Regions from separate parts of the Synechococcus sp. O70.2 genome, predicted to be linked through region 2. Evidence: predicted binding sites of a transcription regulator. Region 2 holds the regulator's gene; the other holds the start of a gene.
What was found. The regulator NtcA, encoded in region 2, controls nitrogen genes in cyanobacteria. The targets are predictions, from matches to a motif close to GTANCNNNNGNTAC.

Region 1 (10,434 bases), on a different contig from region 2:
ACCACTGGATACTGTCAATGACCTGCCGCAAGATCTGGGCCGAGCGGTGCAATTGCTGCTGCTCGCTCTCGGTAAGGGCCATGACTAGCGTGCGCTCCACCCCTTGCCGTCCAACGACCCTGGGCAAGCTAAGGCAGACCTCCGGCAGGCCGTACTCCCCCTGGGTGAGGCTGCTCACGGTTAAAACCCGCCGCTGATCCCGCACCAGCGCCTGGACAATCTGCGCCACCCCTAGGCCAATGGCATAGCTCGTGGCCCCTTTGCGGCGGATGATCTCGTAGGCGGCGTTGCGCACCTGCTCGAAAATATCCCCCAAGTGGGCGGGATCCCAGGCTGGCGAAAGCTGGCCAATTGGCGTGCCGGCGATATTGACCTTGCTCCAGACGGCCACCTCGCTATCCCCATGCTCGCCGATGATGTAGGCGTGCAGGCTGCGCGGATCCACTCCCAGCCGCTGGGCCAAAAGGTAGCGAAAGCGGGCCGTATCCAAGACCGTTCCCGACCCCATCACCTGCCCTGGCGGCAGCCCCGACAACTTCAAAGAAACATAGGTCATGACATCAACGGGGTTGCTCACCACGAGGAAGATGGCCTCTGGACAATGCTCCATCAGGGCCGGGATCAGGCTTTTGAAGATCTCGACGTTGCGGTGGACCAAATCCAAGCGGGTTTCCCCAGGCCGCTGCTTGGCCCCTGCCGTTAAAATCACCACATCAGACCCGGCGCAATCGGCCAGCTCCCCTGCCCAGATCCGCGTCGGCTCGACAAAGGGGATCCCGTGCACCAGGTCCATCACCTCTCCTTCCAGCTTGGCGCGGTCGATATCGTGAAGAACCAGCTCGTCCAGCGTGTTCTGGATAACCATCGCGTAGGCACAGGCCATGCCCACTTGCCCAGCGCCGATGATGGATCCCTTCAAAAGGCGACGGGAAGCCTGCTGCTTAGCCTGCTGCTGAAGGGGCGACGGAGGTTGGTGCCCAGAGGCCGTCATGGCTTAATCCAAGACATGGGCGAAGCGACGGTAGAGAAAGTCGAGGGCAGAGTGGCGCAGCTCGTAAAACTCAGGCATTTCCATGATACGGGAGCGGATGCGCGGTCGCTCGAAAGGAATGGTCAAGATCTCGCCAATACGAGCAGCAGGGCCGTTGGTCATCATCACCACCCGGTCTGATAGATAAAGAGCCTCGTCGATGTCATGGGTAATCATCAAAACCGTGCAGCGGTGATCCCGCCAAATGGCTAGCAGCTCATCCTGGAGCTCTTCCTTGGTAATGGGATCCAAGGCCCCAAAGGGCTCGTCCAATAGCAGCACTTCAGGGCGAACGGCCAGAGCGCGCGCAATGGCCACCCTTTGCTTCATGCCGCCAGAAAGCTGCTTGGGCCGCTTGTGGGCTGCTTCGGCCAAGCCCACGAGTTCCAGGTGTTCCTGAACGATTTCCCTTTTCTCTTTGGGGGATTTATCGGGATAGACCTGATCCACCACCAGATAAACATTTTCAAAAGCTGTCAGCCAAGGCAAAAGGGAATAGTTCTGAAACACCATCATCCGATCCGGCCCTGGAGCAGTGATGGGCTGGCCCTTGAGGGTAATGGACCCGGACGTTGGAGCAGAAAACCCGGCCACCATGTTGATCAAGGTGGACTTACCACAGCCGGAGTGGCCGATAATGCAGACGAATTCCCCGGCAGCTACTTCCAGATTGATGTTTTCCAAGGCAACAAAAGGCCCTGCCGCAGTCCAGTAGGTCTTGCCCACATTCTGAAGACGCAGAAGAGGCAGCCCTGCGGCAGAAATTGTTGAAGACGAGGGCGAGGAAGATAGGCGAGAGCGGGTCATCATGGCGTTTTCGGGTTGAGTAAGGTAACAAAAGCTAAACTTCGCTAAGCCGGTAGTTCTGCAGCTTCGGCTCCTGCCCTATGGCCACCGACTCCAGGTAGGCAATGGGATCCTCGCCATCAAAGCGGGATCCATCGCCAAAGAGCAAAGCTCCACGGTCGTGGGCCCGATCCGGCAGCCCCAGGTCTCTGGCAGCTAGGGCATAGGTCTTGTCGTCTAGCACTTGCTCGAGGACAGAAACCCAATTGCGAGGAAAAGCGCAGAGGTCCCAGCGAGCCATCTGCGTCAGGATCCAAAGGTGCTCCAATCTTTCCGGACAGGTGTTGCGCCCGTTGGCAAACTGATGGAAACCGACAATCACTTGCGATTCATCGGCAATTCCCCGCTGCAGGACACCCCTCCACCCCGGCTGCAGATCCTCCAGGGCCGCGCCCACATACTGGGGCTGAGCCAGCCACTCCAAGATCTCAGAACGGTGCTGCGGCTGATCGCAGTAGTGGCAAGCCTCCAGTAACGCCTTGACCAGAGCCACGTGGGTGCGGGGGTAGCTTTGGGCCCAGTCCTGGCGCACTGTTAGGACTTTCTCGATGTGGCTGGGCAAGATTTCGGGAGTGGTGGTGACGATGAACCCTAGCCCTTCCCTAACGGCGCGGGAGTTCCAGGGTTCGTCCACGCAGTAGCCGTCGATATTGCTGGCTTTGAGACGGGCCACCATCTGCAGAGGTGGGATCATTGTCAACGTGACGTCGCGATCCGGATCCACCCCTCCGCTGGCCAGCCAGTGCCGCAACAAGAAGTTGTGCAGGGAAGCTGGGTGAACCACCCCCAGGGTAGGGACGGCCTCTGGGGTTTCCCTTAGGTAGTTGCCAAGATCCCAGGGGCTAAAAACCCCCTGCAACAGAAGTCGACGCCCAAAGGTAATGGCGCTGCCGCCGCGGGAGAGGGTTAACGAGGTTACCAAAGGCACCGGCACTCCCCCCACTCCCAGAGTGGACGCCAACGGGATCCCGGCCACCACCACGGCCGCATCCAGCCGACCGGAGCGGATCCCTTCCCAGATGGTCTTCCAGCCCGGCTCCCGCACCAGGGTGACCTGTTCCAGACCGTGCTTTTGAAACAGGCCTTTTTCTTGGGCCACCACCAGAGGGGCGCAGTCGTTGAGGGGCACAAAGCCAATTGCCAAGTTGACTTTTTCCAGCCCCCCCTTGGCGATGGCCACGCGGGTGAGAGTTTTCTGGCGGGCCCGCTTTTGCTGGTTGAGAAAGTAGATCATCTCGCCCCGCAGGCTGTAGTACTCGGGGTGATTCACCACTTCCAGGCGGTGGCGGGGGCGGGGAAACGGGATCCGCAAGATCTGGCCGACGCGGGCCTCAGGGCCATTGGTGAGCATCACCACTCGATCTGAAAGCAAAAGCGCCTCGTCCACATCGTGGGTCACCATGACGCAGGTGAGCTGCTCGGCCTGGGCAATCTCCATCAGTTGCTCCTGCAGGCTGCCGCGGGTAAGGGCGTCCAGCGCCCCGAACGGCTCATCCAACAGCAGTACCCTGGGGCGAATGGCCAAAGCCCGGGCAATGGCCACCCGCTGTTTCATCCCCCCCGACAGATGGGCCGGGCGCTTGTCGGCTGCCCCCTGCAGCCCCACGCGGCGGATGTGCTCTTCCACAATCTGCTTCCGCTCCGCTTTGGGAAGGGATCCCAGCACCTCGTCTACGGCTAGAGCAATGTTTTCCCGCACCGTCAGCCAGGGCAGCAGGGAATAGTTCTGAAACACCACCATGCGATCCGGCCCGGGATCCGTCACCTGCCGGCCCTCTAGGAGAACACCGCCTCGGGATGGCTGCTCTAAGCCGGCAAGGATATTGAGCAAGGTCGATTTGCCACAGCCGGAGTGGCCAATGAGCGAGACAAACTCCCCTTTTTGGATCTCTAGATGGATGTCTCTCAGGACAGGGTAGACTTCTCCATTGTCTAGAAGAAAATCTTTGTCTACATGATCAACTTCAATGTAAGGCTGGGTCTTCATAAGGCTACCTAAGGGATTCCTTGAAATGGATTGTTGGGATCAGGAAAACTTAGCCTAGTGATCTTCGCTCACCACCAGCGAGCCAATCCAAGCCGTGATGCGATCCAACAAAAGTCCAACTAGGCCAACATAGACCAAGGCCAGAATAATCTCGCTAACGCGGGAGCTATTCCAGGCATCCCAAATGAAGAATCCAATGCCCACGCCGCCAATCAACATTTCCGCCGCCACAATGGCCAGCCAAGACAGGCCCACCCCAATGCGCAGGCCGGTGAAAATGTAGGGCACGGTTGCCGGGAAGACGATCTTGAAGAAATACTTCCAGCCAGACAGACGCAGAATTCTGGCCACATTGCGGTAATCCTGTGGGATCCGCTGCACGCCAGCGATGGTGTTGATCAAAATAGGCCAGAGGGCAGTGATGAAGATAACAAAAATGGCGGAAGGATTGGCATCGCGAAAGGCGGCCAAGGAAATGGGCAGCCAGGCTAAAGGTGGCACTGTGCGCAGCACCTGAAAGATGGGATCCAAGGCCTCGTAGAGCCAGCGGTTAACCCCAATGATCATGCCGCCCACGACCCCCACCAAGCCGGCCAGGGCAAACCCAATGAACACCCGCCGCAAGCTGGCCCAAATTTGCCAGAACAGCCCTTTAGCATTGCCACCATAGTCAAAAAAGGGATCTTTAATGAGGGGATCCCAAGTGTCCTGCCAAACTTGGAGAGGTGTGGGCAAGTTGGCTCCCGGCCGGCTGTAGGCAATTTGCCAGAGAATGAGCAGGATTAGAATGGCCGTGGCGGGCAACAGAATGCGGCGCAGCACCTTGTAAACCTGAACCCGTTGCCGCCAAGCAAAGGTAGAGCTAGCGGGTGAACCAATGCCGGCGTTGGCCTGAAGAGCAAAACCTGGGCCAGTTTTCAGCAGCCATTGTCCTAGGCCAGCCAGTAGGGAAAGGAAGATCCGCAAGAGGTGGTAGCTCAACTTTAGGGCAGATTCGGGAAGTCTCATAGTCTACTAGGAGTGAGGTTGAAGTTAGCTTAGAGGGATCCCAAGAGAGAAGGGGTTCAACTTGAACACTCTAGGTAGAAGTTGGCGGATCCCTTCTCTCCTGGGCAGTTACCAACTCAGGCAAGTCAGCAAGTTAGGCCAGCTTCTTAATCGCCAACTTCTCCAGATAGGCGGCAGGATTTTCGGGATCGAACTTCACCCCATCGAAGAAGGTTTCCACGCCGCGGGAGGTGCTGGGGGGAATAGCAGCCTGCTGGCCAATGGCTTTGGCGGCCTCGCGCCAGAGATCTTCTCGGTTGACCTTATCCACCAAAGCTTTGGTATCGGTGTCAGCAGGCAGGTAACCCCAGCGGATGTTTTCCGTCAAGAACCAGAGATCGTGGCTCTTGAAGGGGTAGGAAGCACTATTTCGCCAGAACTTCATCAAATGGGGGCTGTTCTCAACAACCTTGCCGGTGCCGTAGTCGAAAGTGCCTTTGGCGCGGCCCAAGATATCCGCTACGGGAACCCCCAACCAGCGACGGTTGCTAATGATGCGGCACATTTCTTCTTTGTTTTCCATCTGATCGCACCAGATCTGGGCTTCTAGGATTGCTTTCAACAGGGCAAGGGTGGCTTTCGGGTGCGCATCCACCCAGTCGGCCCGCAGGGCAAAGGCCTTTTCCGGGTGGTTGTTCCATAGCTCGCCGGTGGTGAGGGCACTATACCCCGCTTTTTGGTTCACCAACTGGGCATTCCAAGGCTCGCCCACACAGAAAGCTTGCATGGTTTTGGACTTCATGTTGGCCACCATTTGCGGGGGCGGCACCACAATGAGGGAGACATCGCGGGTGGGATCGATCCCGCCTGCCGCCAGCCAATAGCGCATCCACATGTCGTGGGTACCGCCGGGGAAGGTCATCGCGCATTTGGGCTCTTTGCCGGCTGCTCGCAACTCGGCAAACTTAGCTTTGAGGGGGGAACTATCCAAGCCAATTTTCAGATCCCGATATTCGTTGGAAATGCTGATGCCCTGACCGTCCAGATTGAGACGGGCCAAAATGTACATAGGCACCGGCTTGCCATCGGTAACTTTGCCGGTGGTGATGAGGTAGGGCATGGGGGTGAGGATGTGTGCCCCATCGATGCCGCCAGCGGCGGATCCCAGCACCAAGTTGTCGCGGGTGGTGCCCCAAGAGGCCTGCTTGACCACCTCCACGTCTTTCATGCCGTACTTGGCAAAAAACCCCTTCTCTTTGGCAATGATGAGGGGGGCAGCGTCGGTGAGGGCGATAAATCCCAGCCTGGCTCGCGTGGTTTCTGGGGTATCAGCTTGAGCTACCCAGTAGCCCTGCCCCAAGGATTGGGATTGGGCGCGGGGGATCCCAGCCGTAGCTGCTCCAGCCGCAAGGGCAGCTGCCCCAGCCAAAAACTGGCGACGGGAGATGGGAGAGGAAGTGTTGAATAGCTTAGACATCACAACCTCCAAAATTTCGAACGACGAACTGCCTAGTAGGTCATCAAGGGGGAAGCAGAGGTCTGAGCAGCCGAGGGATCACGACGCGGCCTGGCCCCGAAGTGCTCAATCAGCAGCTCCACCAAGACGGGCTTGAGGTCTTCGCAAGGGATCCCTTGGCGCACACATTCGCCCAGCTTGGCGTCTTTGCCCACTTCTCCCCCCATGTAGATGTCCACTGCCTCCACCGGCTTGCCGTCCTTGCGAACGGTGGTGCCCATGAGGCCAATATCAGCCACCTGGGGCTGGCCGCAGGAGTTGGGACAGCCTGTCCAGTGGATGCGCACTGTTTGAGGAATCTCCAGCTCGGCCTCCAGCTCTTCCATCAAGGCCACGGCGCGGTTTTTGGTCTCGATGAGGGCAAAGTTGCAAAACTGGTTGCCCGTACAGGACACCAACCCCCGCTGCAAGGGTCCCGGGTTGGGGGAGAACTTTTTCAAGAGCGGCTCTTGGAGAAGCGGCCCCACCCGCGAGTCGGGCACATTGGGGATGAGCACGTTCTGCTCCACCGTTAGCCGCAGCTCTCCGGAGCCGTACACCTCCGCCAAGCGAGCCAGCTCCCTCATCTCCGGGACGTTGAGCCGCCCGACGGGCACGTGCAGGCCTACAAAGTTAAGGCCCAGTTGCTTTTGGGCGTGTACTCCCAGCAGATCCCGCTTGTGCCAGACCACCTCGTCTTTTTCCGCCGCTCTGGGCAGAGGGTGGCCAATCTGCTGCTCCACCGCCGCCCGAAACTTCTCCAGGCCCCACTCGTCAATGAGCCACCTCAGCCGCGCCTTTTGCCGGTTGGCCCGCAGGCCGTGATCCCGATAGACCAGCAGCACCGCCTCACATAGAGGAACCACATCGCGGGGATCTACCCAAACGTCCAGCCCGATGGCCTCGGCACAGCGGCGGGCCGAAAAAAAGCCTCCCACCAAGACGTTGAAGCCCAGCTTGCCCTCTTTGAAAGCAGGCACAAAAGCCAGGTCGTTGATCTCGGCATGCACCGAGTTGTCGCGACAACCGCAGATGGCGATGTTGAACTTGCGCGGCAGGTTGGAGAAAGAAGGGTTGCCCTCGCCGTTGTTGGTTACCATGTCCTGCACTTTGCGGGTGAGGCCACGCACGTCGATCAGCTCATCCGGGTCGATACCGGCCAGAGGGGATCCCGTGATGTTGCGCACGTTGTCCATGCCTGACTGGATGCTGGTCAGGCCCACCTCCTTGAGTTGCCGCAGAACCTGAGGCATGTCCTCAATGGGAATGCCCCGCAGTTGCAGGTTTTGCCGAGTGGTGATGTCGGCTACGCCATCTTGGCCGTAGGGGCGGAGGATCTCGGCCAACTTGCGCATTTGGCCGCTGGTCAGGATCCCATTGGGCAGGCGCAGCCGCAGCATGAACTGGCCAGGGGTGCGCTTGCGAAAGAAGATCCCCAGCCACTTGAGGCGGTGATCTCGGTCGTCTTCGGGGATGTTCTCCCAGCCCATTTGGGCAAAAGCTTCCAGCTCGTCCTTAACCGCCAGCCCATCCTTCTCGCTTTTAAGGCGTTCAAACTGGTTCGCCATGATCGCTGCCGTGGGATGAACGCCGCCTATCCTAGCGATGACGAACCATGGACTTTGGTAGTTGGCGTTACACTTCTTAACGAGCTATGCGATTTCGGCATAGCTAAGTTGTGGCTTATGCATAGGAGAGGGGGATCCCCTTTCCCCTGCTAGGAAAAACAGCGTTTACTGCCCCTCTATCCCACCTTCAAAAGAACCCTAGCCAACTGCTCGCAGGCAACTCTAATTTTCTCCAAGCTACCGGGATTGACCAAGCCGTAGTAGTCCTCTGAACGCGCCGTGCATTGGGTGGGGGGCGGCTTATTTCTGGTGTTTGCGTTGCTGACCGGTTGGGAGTTGGCAGGATGAGGGATCAGCCAAATTCCTGTTCGATGATCCGCCATCGGGCAGTGATCACGCCTGGCTCTAGGCTGATGCGGCTGACGACAAGTTCCAGGGCTTGGTCGTCGCGGGTCTGGGTGACTAGCTCTGCTTCGACTTTGACCAGATCGGGCTTGTCCTCCAGGTCTTCGCTGTAGAGGGCGCGCAGTTTGAGATGGGTGGGAGCTATACCCTGCAGGAGCAAGGCGCGGATGTGGGCCTCTGCTTGGCTTTTGCAGATGAACGAACACTCATAGACCAGTTCCAGTTCTGTGCCTTTCAAAGGCTGCTGGTTGATGCGGTAGCCCAGCGGACGCAGCACAACGTTGGAGATCAACACAGCTGCGGCCCCAATGGCAGCTTGGGGAATGTACCCCGATCCGGCAAAGGCTCCCACCGCGGCTGCACACCAGATGGTGGCGGCAGTGTTCAGGCCACGGACGCTGGCTCCTTCCTTAAGAATCACGCCCCCGGCCAAAAAGCCAATCCCCGATACCACTTGGGCCGCAATACGGGTCGGGCTGCTTTCATCAGGGGTGAGAACCGAGAGCATGACAAACAAAGCTGCACCCGTGGCCACCAAGGTGTTGGTGCGTAAGCCGGCCATACGCTGCCGCCACTGTCGCTCCAGGCCAATGAGGGATCCCAGGACAAAGGCAACGGCCAAACGCAAGGTGAAGTCAATCCAGGTCATGCTCCGGTTCTCGTGAAAGGATAAAGTTTAGCCATCCTCATCTGGGATCCCAAGGGCAGTGGCTTCCTGTTGCAAGGTTTGCCAGAGGGCTTCCAGTTGAGCAAAGGCGGATTCTGGGGCCAGCTTACCACCTGTTTCTAAAGCACAGGTTATGCCCACCCGATAGGCATACTGCTGCAGCCGTGACCGAAATTGAGCAGCAGCCAAGGGAGATAGAACTTTCAAGGTCATGGCACACCTCCTAAATGTTTGCTGTAACCCTTCGTTGGTCAAAGGACACCTCGTAAAAGTGCTCTGCGCCGCCGTCGCGATAGCCTTGTGGCGAGACTCTGAAAGGCTGATTTCTCAAGAAGGGCTGGATTATTCGTTCCTGGAACGCGCCTTGCCGGTGAGGTGCCCCCTGGATCCAGCGCCGGCGCAGCCCTAGAGCTCCACTTCAACCCCGACTAGCCAAGCCACCAGGGTGAAATACACCCAGAGGCCGGTGAAGTCTTTAATGGTAGTGATAAAAGGATCCGCTCCCGGAGCGTGGTCAAAGCCCAGCTTTAACATCACCCAGGGCAAAATGGCGCCCAAGACAGCCCCCAAAGTGAGGACAATGGCCAGAGCCAAGCCCACCGCTAGACCCAATTGTGGGATCCCATTGGGTGCCCCCTGCCAGAAGTAGGCAATCACCCCAGCCGTGACTCCCAGGATCACTCCGATAATGCCACCAATGCTGGCTTCCCGCAGCAAATAGGGGAGAAACTGCCGCACGTTGATGTGGCCCCAAGCCAAGCCACGGGCAAAGATGGTCGTAGATTGGGTACCGACATTACCGCCCATATCCATGACCAAGGGGATGAAAACAGCCGCTGCCGTCACCGCCTCCAACACCTCCTCAAAGGTTTCGATCACTCCCCCCACCACCATGCCGCCAATCAAGGTGATGACTAAAAACGTGATGCGCAGGCGGACGGCATACCAACGGGAGCCTTTAACCAGGCGCTCGCTCCAAACCTTGTCTCGGCTGAGCAAGTTGCCCACCCCTGCTTGGGCCAGAGCGGCGTCGGTGGCTTCTTCTTCCACCAAGTTGATGACATCTTCAAAGGTGATATCTCCCACCAAGCGTCCTTCACTGTCGACCACCGGAATGGCCGGCAAGCCGGAATCTTTGAGCAAACGAGCTGCCTGGAGATCCCGGTCGGTAACCCGAGCAAAAATATCCGATCCCTCAATCAGCTCCCGAATGGGCAAATCCGGATCTGCTTTCACGAGGCGCACGGTGCGAACCAAACCTTTGTAGAACCGCTGATCGTCCACCACAAAAATCACATCCAGCTCATCGTCTCCCAGTTGAGAGTCCCGCACGCTGGCCAGAGCAGCCCCGACGGTGAGGGTATCCCGTACCGACAAGTAGCGCAGGTTCATCAGCCGACCGGCACTGCGCTCTGGATAACCCAGCAAGATATTCACTGCTTCCCGAGC
Region 2 (10,434 bases):
CTTGGGCTTAGCCGCCAGCAGGCTGTCGAAGCGGCAACTGTCTAGCACGATGAGCAGGTAGTTATTCTGCCCCTGGGGTTCGGGGCGGGGGGCGGGCTCAGGGTCGGGGGCTGGAGACGATCTCCACCAGTTTAGGAATCCCATTCCTCCTCCTCTTCAGCAGAGTAAGGCCGCCGGACAATCCGCCAGCTGGGGGTTGTTGCTGCATCGTCCTCAGGTTCGCTGGGTTCGGGGGCAGGCTCGCGAATGCGTTCCGGCGGGATATTGGAATAGGAATAGCGGCCTGTCTCAGGATCCGGCAAATCTGGTGGCAAATAGTGGTCGGGGGGAAGTAGCTGCGCTTCCAAAAAGCGCACCCGGTCGAGGAGCTGATTGAGCTTGCGAATGGCCTGGCGCTGCAACGCCCGCTCGTGGAGCTGCCAGGATCCCACGTACAAAAATCCCAAGCCCACTCCTACTCCATAGGCCATCAAGAGCACCAGCGACAGAGGTACAGCAGGGCCAGCCTGTCCAGCTACAACAACCACCGCTGCCGATCCCCAGTTTTGGACCAGGAAAATCCCCAAGGCCAGGATCCACAGCCCTAGGAGCAGGGAGCGGATGTTTTGGAGCATGACCTCAACCTTCCCTCTCCCCTAGGCTACCACCAATCCCTGGCGGGGGGCAGGACGGGGTTAGTTGAAGGTGTTGGATCCCCAGCCGGGGGCCACTTGAGCGGCCCTGAGGATAAAGGCAGCTAGGTTGCGCAGCGCCTCATCATCCATCCAGGAGGGGGGCACAGGACGGCAGCCATAGCTAGGCTTGCTGCCGTCGTAGCTGCGGGGATCCCGCTGGTACTCGACAAGAGCTTGGATGGTGTCGCGGGGCGGAGTGGCACCGCGCAAGTCTTTCAGCGAGAGAGAAATGTTGGGAGCGGGCAGGGTAGAGCCGCCCACATGGCAGTTCAAGCAAGCAGATTGGAAGCGGTTTTTCCCGTCGCTCAGCTGCTCCGGAGTAAAGGTAAGGGTGTGTCCCTCCGCATCCCAGGGCAGCTCCACCGGCCCAGTTGCCCGCAGATATTGGCTCACGTAGGGATCCACGCGGGCCAGCGCTGGGCTAGCCAACCCCAGCCAAACTAGGAGCAGGATCCCCGCCCACCTCCGGGCCCGCTGAGGGACCCGCCATCGCTTGGTCCCTTGAGTTTGCCCAGGCATCAGAGATAGGCCGAAAGGTCACTGTGGGATTCGCTCTTGGTGCCGCCCCAGCCGGGCACCGTCTTGGCCTGAACCAAGATATAGCCAGCAATTAACTTCAGATCCTCCTCGGTAAGGTTGCGCAGGCGGGGATACTCGCTTAAGAGCTGCGTGTTGGGATGGTATTCCACCAGGGACTCTACCCCGTCGTAGGTGACTGGGTTTTTGATGTAGTCCACGATTGCCAGCACGTTATCGCGAGGAGGTGTTGCCCCCGCCAGATCCGCAAGCTTCAAGGTCACATCTGGGTTGGGAAGGGTTTGACCCCCCACATGGCACTGGGCACAGGTTTTGTTAAAAAGTTGCTTGCCGCGGGCCAGTTGCGCCTCGGTAAAAGTAATGGTTTCAGTTGGCGACAGGGGTACCGGAGGGATCTGCCTAGCTGCCAGGGTCGGCCACCCAGCAAACCCAGCCAGCCCCAGCGCCAGGATGCAAATCAACAGCCGCCGACGCACCGCTGCCAGCGCTTTCTGCAAAGAAAAGGATTTGCTAAACATGGGTCTCCATCAATGACTTCAAAAAGGGCGTCAGCTTTGCTCCAGCGACAAACCCGACACCCGGATCTAAGGATAGACCATTGCGGGATCACTTGCAGACAGGATTTTGGCTTCCCTTTCCCTTCATTGGAGTGTTAAGTTTAATTGCAAATTCAGGATCTCCAGCAGCTAGGAAAGGCCTTTGCGACAACAGCTGGCATAAAGCTTAGCCTGCCGATCTGGAGGTTATGGAGCCGAGTTCTAGGATTGCCCATGTCATCTTTCCGGTTCCAGCCGTTGCGGGTGGCCTTCACCTGTGCAGATCCCAGCCAAGTGCCGATCTCTGTTGACGAGTTGGTAGCGGCTCTGCCGGCCTCGCCGCTTCTGGCCTACACTGAACCGGAAACGGCGGCTCTGCGGGTAGAGATGCTGCCGGATGCAACCTATTACTTCTACCGCCGCGGAGAAGACGTGGCCCTGGCGGCTTTCCGCATCCCAGTGAAAAAGCTGCAGGCTCTGCCCCGCAAGCTTGTGCGGCTGTTGGAACACGTGGCCGCCTTCGACAACCTCCTCAACCTGCAACCGGCTAGCGACGCCCTAAGCAATGTCCTGGAAGTGGAGTTTCTGCAACTGGAAACGCCAGCCAGCGGCTCCAGGCCCGCCGAGGTCAGACCCCTGCCGCGGGATCCCCAAGGCCAGCTGCAAATCCAGGCAGGCCGCAACCTCGCCATCGCCTTGCGCAACAAGGCCCTCACCCCAGTGCATGTCTATGTAACAGTCTTTGACGAACGGCAGTGCAGCGTCGGCTTGGTCTATCCCTACCAGCCGGACTTTCCTACTCGCCTGCGCCCCAGCGAAAGCGTGTTGGTCGGCTCTGGCCCTCGCTATCTGCTGCAGATGCAACTGCCCGAAGAGGCAGAGACAGCGGTGGATCGCTTCAAAATCTGGGTCAGCGCTACTGGCATGCAGCCGGGCATCATGGCAATGCCCCCTCTGGGGCAAAGACTGGAGCCCCCCTCTGAGGATCCCTACGGATCGGGATCTCGGCTGGATCGGGAAGTTCGGCTGGCCATCTTGGGCAAGGCGGGCAGCACGCCCATGCCAGCTTTTGCGGAGGATCCCTGGTGGTGTATGGAACAAGCTGTCAAAATTGTGGCTTAAGCTAATGCTCTTGGGTGCCTTTCAGACTTCTCGAAGGTGACTTTTTAAGATCCTCTCAAATGTAGCCTCAACCTCATCAACACTGATGACTGACAGATGATAGAGAGAGGATAGACTGGTTTTTGCATCTTGACTAACGTCGGTCAAAACTATGATGGCTTGGTTTCTCTGAAGACCAAGGTCAGAAGCAATCTTGGAGTACTTTTGTACTTTATCTTGGTACTCACCTGTCTTCGACTCTACCCAGTAAAATTGATCATTAACGTGGAAGAGAAGATCCATCTCAAAATCATCTCCGTTTGACAAAGTAACTTTGGCATTTGCTATGTAAGAAAAATCAATCTTCCCAGTTTGCCTTTTAGCAAGGCAAATCAACCTATTCCTAACGTATCTCTCCAGCCAGTTTCCTGAGAGAAAATTCAGTGCTTGTGGAGATCTGCTGGCTCTTGCTACTAGCAGACACCTGGGCACTCTGAAGTATCTATACTCTTCCAAAAATGCAATCTTGTATAGCTCTGTGGCAACCTGGCAAGTTGTGCCAATTACTTGTTGAGGTTCGTCTCTAAGGCTTATTGAGAAAGAGTTTCCGCTGTTCATACTTGACTTAATCATTCCATAGAATCTTTTGATCAAAGAGTACTGACTACCCATAAGGTCAGCTATTTGACTAGCTTCTCCTCTTCTTCCTCCATATCTATGCTTCTGATCTTTATGTTTTTCGAGTTTAAGAAAGATTCTATCTTCGATATGTCAACTTCTAGCTAGAAGCAGCTACTTTTTCCTTATCTCTCGGTACATCGTCTGGTAGACTATTCTCTATTGTTTTATGGATGGCAGCCTGATCTTTTTGAGAGTTTTGATCTGTAGCTTGGGATATCTCTAATCTGGAAGATTTTTTAAGAGCAACCTGTAGTTGCTGATAGATACCTCTAGCTTCTTTCACTAAGTTTTCTAGGATAGCTTGCTGACTGTTGAGCTGCTCATTATGTTCAGCTAGCCTTACAGATATAGCCTGCGTAAGATCCTTACCCCAAACCTGCAGAAAACTTTGATAACTTTACTAGAAGACGCAGCCTGAACTCTTCAAGATCAGCTTGGATAGACTGTAACCTCTGAGAAGTCTCGTCTGCCAAGCCTTCTCCTAACTTGATTAAGGTTTTGTCGAGTTCTTGGCCCAGCCATGAAGATATCTCTCTAATGACCTCTCGCTGCCAGACCTCTAGTCTAGGATTGGCCTTGTAATGGCGGGCAACGTAAACACCCAATGAGAAACCAACAGCCACCCCAATTAACAAAGCCAAAACGAGGTCCATCAGATTGGCTCCTTGCCCCTATTGTTACTTTTTGCCTAGGTTACCCGCCTGTTTCAAGATTCTCAGGCAAGAAGAGGCGTATCTTGTCCTGAAGAGCCGAGCAGGGATCCCAACCAGCTTTGTTGGAGCGCTTTCTGGGCGGGAGTGAGCTCAGGCAAGGCCTCCAGGGTGTACACATCCGGGCGGGGCGGATCCAAGGGGATCCAAAAGTGCTTTAGCTGATCGCCTTGGAAGACGCTAAGACAGATGGTTTGGTGGGGCTGATAGGCTGCCAGGCGCTCTGGCAAGGTGGCGACGCTTACCCGAAAGCCATCCAAAGCCACCAGCTCGTCGCCAGCCCAGATGCCTGCTTTTTGAGCCGGGGAGCCCATCTCGACGGCGCTGATGCGGTTGCCCTCGCCGTTGAAGTTCAAGCCCAGGTAGGGAGGAGGGTTGGGGCGGCTAAAGTGGGCCTTGAGGGTGAGGCCAAACGGATGGAGGTAGGCGTTGTAGTCCAGTTCTTCCGTGCCTTCCACGTAGGCGGCAAAAAAGCGCCCAAGGTCGACACCGGCTGCTCGCTCAAAGGCCTCCCGCAAGTCCTGGTAAGTATAGCCTTTCTCAAACCGGCCAAAGCGCTGCCACAAATCCTGCATGGCCGTGTCCAGGGATCCCCGCCCTCCTGAAAGGTGGCGAATGTGCAGATCTAGCAGCCAGCAGACTAAAGCGCCCTTGAGGTAATAGGAAACCTGGCTGTTGAGGCTATTTTCGTGGGGGCGGTAGAGCTTGATCCAAGCATCGAAACTGGCCTCCTGCAGCGATTGTACGACTCGACCTGGCGTGCGCTGTAGCCGGCTGATTTGCTCAGATAGGATCTGCAGAAACTCTTTGGCACTGAGGATCCCTGCTCGTAGCAAGATAACATTTTCGTAGTAGCTGGTTGCCCCTTCGCAGAACCAGAGGCAGTCCACATAGTTTTCTTGGTTGTAGTCAATTTTCTCCAAAGCTAGAGGGCGCAGCCGCTTGACGTTCCAAGCATGGAAAAGCTCATGGGCCAGCAGCGCCAAAAAGCGGCGGTAGGACTGAGGCTGATGCAGCTCTAGTCCAGAATAGTTGAGGGTGGCACTGTACTTGTGTTCTAGGCCACCAAATCCCCCGGCCGACAAATGCACAATAAACCAGTAGCGGTCGTAGGGCAGCCCGCCAAAAAACGCTGCCGTGGTTCGGACAATTTTCTCGGCATCGGCCACTGCTTGATCCAAATTCAGGGTGCCCGCTCCCCAGACCACGAAGTAGTGCGGGATCCCTTCCACTGCAAACGAGCGCAACTGGTGCAAGCCCACTTCCACTGGGCTGTCTGCCAGCTCGTCGTAGTCTTCAGCAAAGAAAGACTGGCCAGCGCTAGGATCCCCTGGGGAAGGAGAGGCCAGGGGCCGCAGGCTGGTGGCAATGCGCCAGTCGGGGTGGGGAGGGATCACGGTCAGCGTATAGGGCTCCCGCTCGCGGCCAGGCACGTAGAGAAAGAGCGCCGCCCCATTGAAATAGGCGTGGGTGAGATCCAGATGGTTGGTGCGCACCGTCAGCTCATAGGCATAGACCCGATAGCGGACTGTAACCGCCGAACACCCAGGTGGATCGACCTCCCAGGTGTTTTTATCAACCTTTCGCCAGGCCAAAGGGCTCCCTTGCTCGCTCAGGGCCTGAAACTCCTGTACATGGCGGGCATGCTCCCGCACTAGGTAGGATCCCGGCGTCCACACTGGCAGCCGCAGCCGCAGGGGCACCTCCGGTTCCACTTCGCGAATCTGCAGCTCCACCTCCAAGAGGTGACTGGCTGGCTCTGGCATCCGCACCGTAAAGTGCTGACGGCTAGGGCGAGAAGGGGTGGCAACCTCAGCCGGCGGGATCCCCATACAACCTTCCCTTGTCGCAACAAAGGAACGTAGCTCTGGCTACAAAGATATCCAGGCAGAGTCTCTTAAGTTTAGGGTAGTCTTCGAGTCGTGGGCAGCTCGATCCAGGTGCCCCAAGCTAACCTCTGGGGTTGATCCTAGAGATAAACTGACCTTGAAAGGTTGACAAGTCTCGTGGTGGCCGTCGCAGAAAAATCTCTCATTGCAGCTTTTAAGCAGTTAGGAGGATCTCGCCATCCTCCGGTTATCGAGACTTATGAACGCGGCAAGACCATTTTTCTCCCCGGCGATCCGGCGGAGCGGGTTTACTTTTTGGTCAAAGGAGCCGTTAAGCTCTCGCGGGTGTACGAAAGGGGGGAAGAAATTACCGTTGCCCTCCTGCGGGAGAACAGTATTTTTGGTGTGCTCTCCTTCATTACCGGGCAGCGCTCCGACCGCTTCTATCACGCCGTAGCTTTTACTCGCGTCGAGCTGCTTTCTCTGCCCATCGAACAGGTGGAAAAGTCTGTACGGGAGAACGCTGAGCTGGCCATGTTGCTGCTTAAGAGCTTGGCTTCCCGTATCCTGCAGACAGAGATGATGATTGAAACCCTGGCCCACCGCGACATGGCCTCCCGCCTAGTTAGCTTTTTGTTGATCCTCTGCCGCGACTTCGGGGTGCCTGGCCCCAATGGCGTAACCATCGACCTCAAGCTGTCTCACCAGGCTATTGCCGAAGCCATCGGATCAACCCGCGTCACCATTACCCGTCTCTTGGGAGAGTTGCGCAAGAAAAACTACATTTCTATCCACAAGAAGAAGATCACTGTCCACGACCCCATCCAGCTTAGCCATCGCTTTACCTAGGGGGCCAGCTCTCAACGGCTGAGAGACACCTGCTAGGAGGCGGGCAGCTGAGCCAGGGCAGCCAGGATCTTTTCCCCCATTTCCCGGCAGCCGACCAGGGTCATCCCCTCCGAGTAGATGTCGGCGGTGCGGTAGCCCTGGGCCAAAACCGCCTCGACGGCCTGTTCGATGCGGTCAGCAGCTTGGGGCTGATCCAAGGAGTAGCGCAGTAGCATTGCCCCAGAAAGCACCTGGGCAATGGGGTTGGCCTTGTCTTGGCCGGCCATATCCGGAGCTGAGCCATGGACTGGCTCATAGAGGCCTGGGCCGGTAGCTCCCAGAGAGGCAGAAGGCAACATGCCAATGGAGCCAGTTAGCATGGCCGCCTCGTCGGAGAGGATATCCCCAAAGAGGTTTTCTGTCAGGATGACGTCAAACTGCTTTGGCCAGCGCACCAACTGCATGGCCGCGTTGTCGACATAGAGGTGGGAAAGCTCTACGTCAGGGTATTCGGCGGCAATGGCGGTAACCCGCTCCCGCCACAGTTGCGACACCTCCAGCACATTGGCCTTATCCACCGAGCAAAGCTTGCGCCGTCGCTTGCGGGCCAGTTCAAAAGCTACGCGGGCAATACGATCCACCTCGGCCTCGCTGTAGGCCATGGTGTTGACGCCGCGGCGGGACCCCTGGGCATCGACGAAGATCCCACGGGGCTGACCAAAGTAGATGCCGCCGGTGAGCTCGCGTACCACCACCAGGTCGATCCCAGCAACCACCTCCGGCTTTAGGGAAGAGGCCTGCACCAGTTGGGGGAAGATCTTCACGGGGCGCAAGTTGGCAAATAGCCCCAAGCCGGCCCGCAAGCCCAGCAAAGCCTGCTCCGGTCGCTTCTGGCGCGGCAGGGTATCGTACTTAAAGTCGCCAACTGCTGCCAAGTAAACGGCATCGCTTTCCTGGGCCATTTTCAAAGTCTCCGGGGGCAAGGGATCCCCCGTGGCCTCGTAGGCTGCTCCGCCAATTAGGCCCTCCTGCCACTGGAGGGAAAACCCCATCTGAGCGGCAACGGCGTCCAAAACTGCCCGACCCACCTGCATAATCTCAGGGCCGATTCCGTCGCCGGCTAGGGCAGTAATCCGATAGGTTTGAGCAGCAGAAGAAGAAACGCTCATGGGCGATCCCCGCAAGAGGAGTGCGTAGCGATATTACCATCCCCTTGCCCAAGGTCTGCCGAAAAGTCCCCCGGGAAAGTTCCCCTAAAAAAAGTGCAGCTTGGCCATCAGCCTGCTGCACCTAGAGTTATCAATATTCGGCTCTCTAGAACAGGCCCAGGGTAACCCACTTGTCCAGCGGCAGAGTGGCGCCAATGCCTAGATACAGGGTTACCAAAGTGCCAATCAAAAACACCGTCGTCGCCACTGGACGGCGCAGCGGGTTCTGGAACTTGTTGACGTTTTCAATGAAAGGCACAAACAAAAGGCCCACGGGAATAGCCAACATCAGGGCAATGCCCAGCAGCTTACTGGGAACAACGCGCAAAATGTGGAACACAGGGTAGAGGTACCACTCGGGAAGAATTTCCAGGGGCGTGGCAAAGGGGTCTGCCGGCTCGCCTACACCCGCGGGATCCATAACCGCCAGGCCGACAATCACCCCAATGGTGCCCAGGATGACCACCGGGAACATAAAGAGCAAGTCGTTAGGCCAAGCGGGCTCCCCGTAGGTCATGTGGCCCATGTTCTTCTTCAGCTTGGCCAAAACTTTGGGGTTGTCCAGGTCAACTTTGCGTGTAATAACCTCAGTCGCCAGCGCTTGCTTCGAGAGAGGCATAGCAGTTCTCCTTATCTGGGGCAAAAGAGTTGAGTAAGGGAAAGCAGAGGATCCAACCAGCCCTGGCTCACAGGGGTCCAGAAATGCCCTGGCGGCGGATCATCAAAAAGTGCATGGTCATGAAGACCGCCGTCAGCCAAGGCAGGACAAAGGTGTGCAAGCTGTAGAAACGAGTGAGGGTAGCTTGGCCAACAGCCTCGCCACCGCGGATAAGCTGAACCAGGGCATCACCCACCACCGGGATAGCGCTGGGCACTCCCGAGACGATCTTGACTGCCCAGTAGCCCACCTGATCCCAGGGCAGAGAGTAGCCCGTAACCCCGAAAGAAACCGTCAGCACCGCCAAGATCACGCCGGTGACCCAGGTCAGCTCGCGGGGCTTTTTGAACCCACCGGTCAGGTAAACCCGGAAGGTGTGCAGAATCATCATCAACACCATCATGGAGGCGCTCCAGCGGTGGATGGAGCGCAGCAGCCAGCCGAAGTTGACCTGGGTCATGATGTAGTTGACCGACTCAAAGGCCTCGGCCACCGTCGGACGGTAGTAGAACGTCATGGCAAAGCCGGTGGCAAACTGAATGAGAAAGCACACCAGCGTGATGCCGCCAAGGCAATAGAAGATGTTAACGTGCGGCGGGATGAATTTTCCGGTTGCGTCGTCGACGAAGGGCGTAATCTCTAGCCGCTCGTCTAGCCAATCGTAAACTTTGCCCATAGTACCTTTCTTTCCAATTTCTCGGTATCTCCCCGGCGGGAGAAAGTCACTCCACGGTGGAGGACAGCCCCACCTCAACCAGCACTGTAACACAATTTGTTAACGACTTCCTTAAGTTAGGCTCAGCTCGGGGGCAGGAATCCGCATTCTCGCTGGCAAAACAGGTTTCGATATTGCGTCTTGTTCATATTCCTTAACTTTTCTTAGCGTCTTGCCGTCTATGGTTGCGCCAAAGCCAAAGAAGAAAGAGTGGGGGATCCGCTGGGTTCTCCGCATTCTGCTGCTGGGGTGCCTGCTCTGGGCAAGTTTAGGCACTGATGCCTACCAAGCTCAGGCCAGCCGCTGGGGAGAAGAGCAGCAACTGCTGGCCCAGGCTTGGGCCTATGTGGATCGGGCCTACGTGGATCCGGGGTTTAACGGACAAAACTGGTGGCAGGTGCGGCAGCGTTTTCTGGCGCGGCCCTTGAAGAATCGTCAGGAAACCTATCGGGCCATTGAAGAGATGTTGGCCACCCTGGGGGATCCCTACACCCGCTTTTTGGATCGGGAGCACTACCTCAGTCTGCAGACCTCTACTGCCGGCGAGCTGAGCGGTGTTGGCCTGCAGATTGCCATCGACGAGCAGGGGGCGGTGCGGGTTATTGCTCCCATGGAGGGCACCCCTGCCGAGCGGGCCGGGATCCAGCCCCAGGACGAGATCTTGGCAGTGGATCAGGTGCCAGTGGCGGGGCTGAGCTTGGACGAGGTGGCAGAGCGCATGCGCGGCCCTAGCGGTACAACCGTTAGCCTGCGGCTAAGGCGGCAGGGGCGCATCTGGGAGGTGGAGCTGGTGCGGCAGTCAATCCTCATTAACCCGGTGCGCACGGCTTTCTTTGAGCTGCCCCAGGGATTGGTGGCCTACATCCGCCTCAGCCAGTTCAACGGCAATGCAGCCACCCAAGTGCGCCAGGCTATCCAGGCGGCAGAAGCCCGAGGGGTGCGGGGCTACCTCCTGGA

Region 1: the regulator NtcA is predicted to act here: its motif matches at 7,971-7,984, upstream of NW812_RS03080 (ferredoxin--nitrite reductase).

The regions. Positions count from the first base shown of each region.
Region 1 is NZ_JANSIS010000002.1:114,235-124,668, reverse strand. It holds gene NW812_RS03105 (L-lactate dehydrogenase) at 1-919, opposite strand, end outside; gene NW812_RS03100 (ABC transporter ATP-binding protein) at 995-1,837, opposite strand; gene NW812_RS03095 (nitrate ABC transporter ATP-binding protein) at 1,872-3,863, opposite strand; gene ntrB (nitrate ABC transporter permease) at 3,918-4,871, opposite strand; gene NW812_RS03085 (CmpA/NrtA family ABC transporter substrate-binding protein) at 5,005-6,327, opposite strand; gene NW812_RS03080 (ferredoxin--nitrite reductase) at 6,360-7,913, opposite strand; gene NW812_RS03075 (MgtC/SapB family protein) at 8,266-8,967, opposite strand; gene NW812_RS03070 (hypothetical protein) at 8,995-9,198, opposite strand; gene mgtE (magnesium transporter) at 9,391-10,434, opposite strand, start outside.
Region 2 is NZ_JANSIS010000010.1:33,994-44,427, reverse strand. It holds gene NW812_RS10275 (sulfatase-like hydrolase/transferase) at 1-144, opposite strand, end outside; gene NW812_RS10270 (LapA family protein) at 132-614, opposite strand; gene psbV2 (photosystem II cytochrome PsbV2) at 675-1,193, opposite strand; gene psbV (photosystem II cytochrome c-550) at 1,193-1,729, opposite strand; gene NW812_RS10255 (hypothetical protein) at 1,982-2,869, shown strand; gene NW812_RS10250 (hypothetical protein) at 2,891-3,520, opposite strand; gene NW812_RS10245 (hypothetical protein) at 3,895-4,182, opposite strand; gene NW812_RS10240 (M61 family metallopeptidase) at 4,245-6,071, opposite strand; gene ntcA (global nitrogen regulator NtcA) at 6,246-6,917, shown strand; gene leuB (3-isopropylmalate dehydrogenase) at 6,950-8,065, opposite strand; gene petD (cytochrome b6-f complex subunit IV) at 8,211-8,723, opposite strand; gene petB (cytochrome b6) at 8,791-9,438, opposite strand; gene NW812_RS10215 (S41 family peptidase) at 9,659-10,434, shown strand, end outside.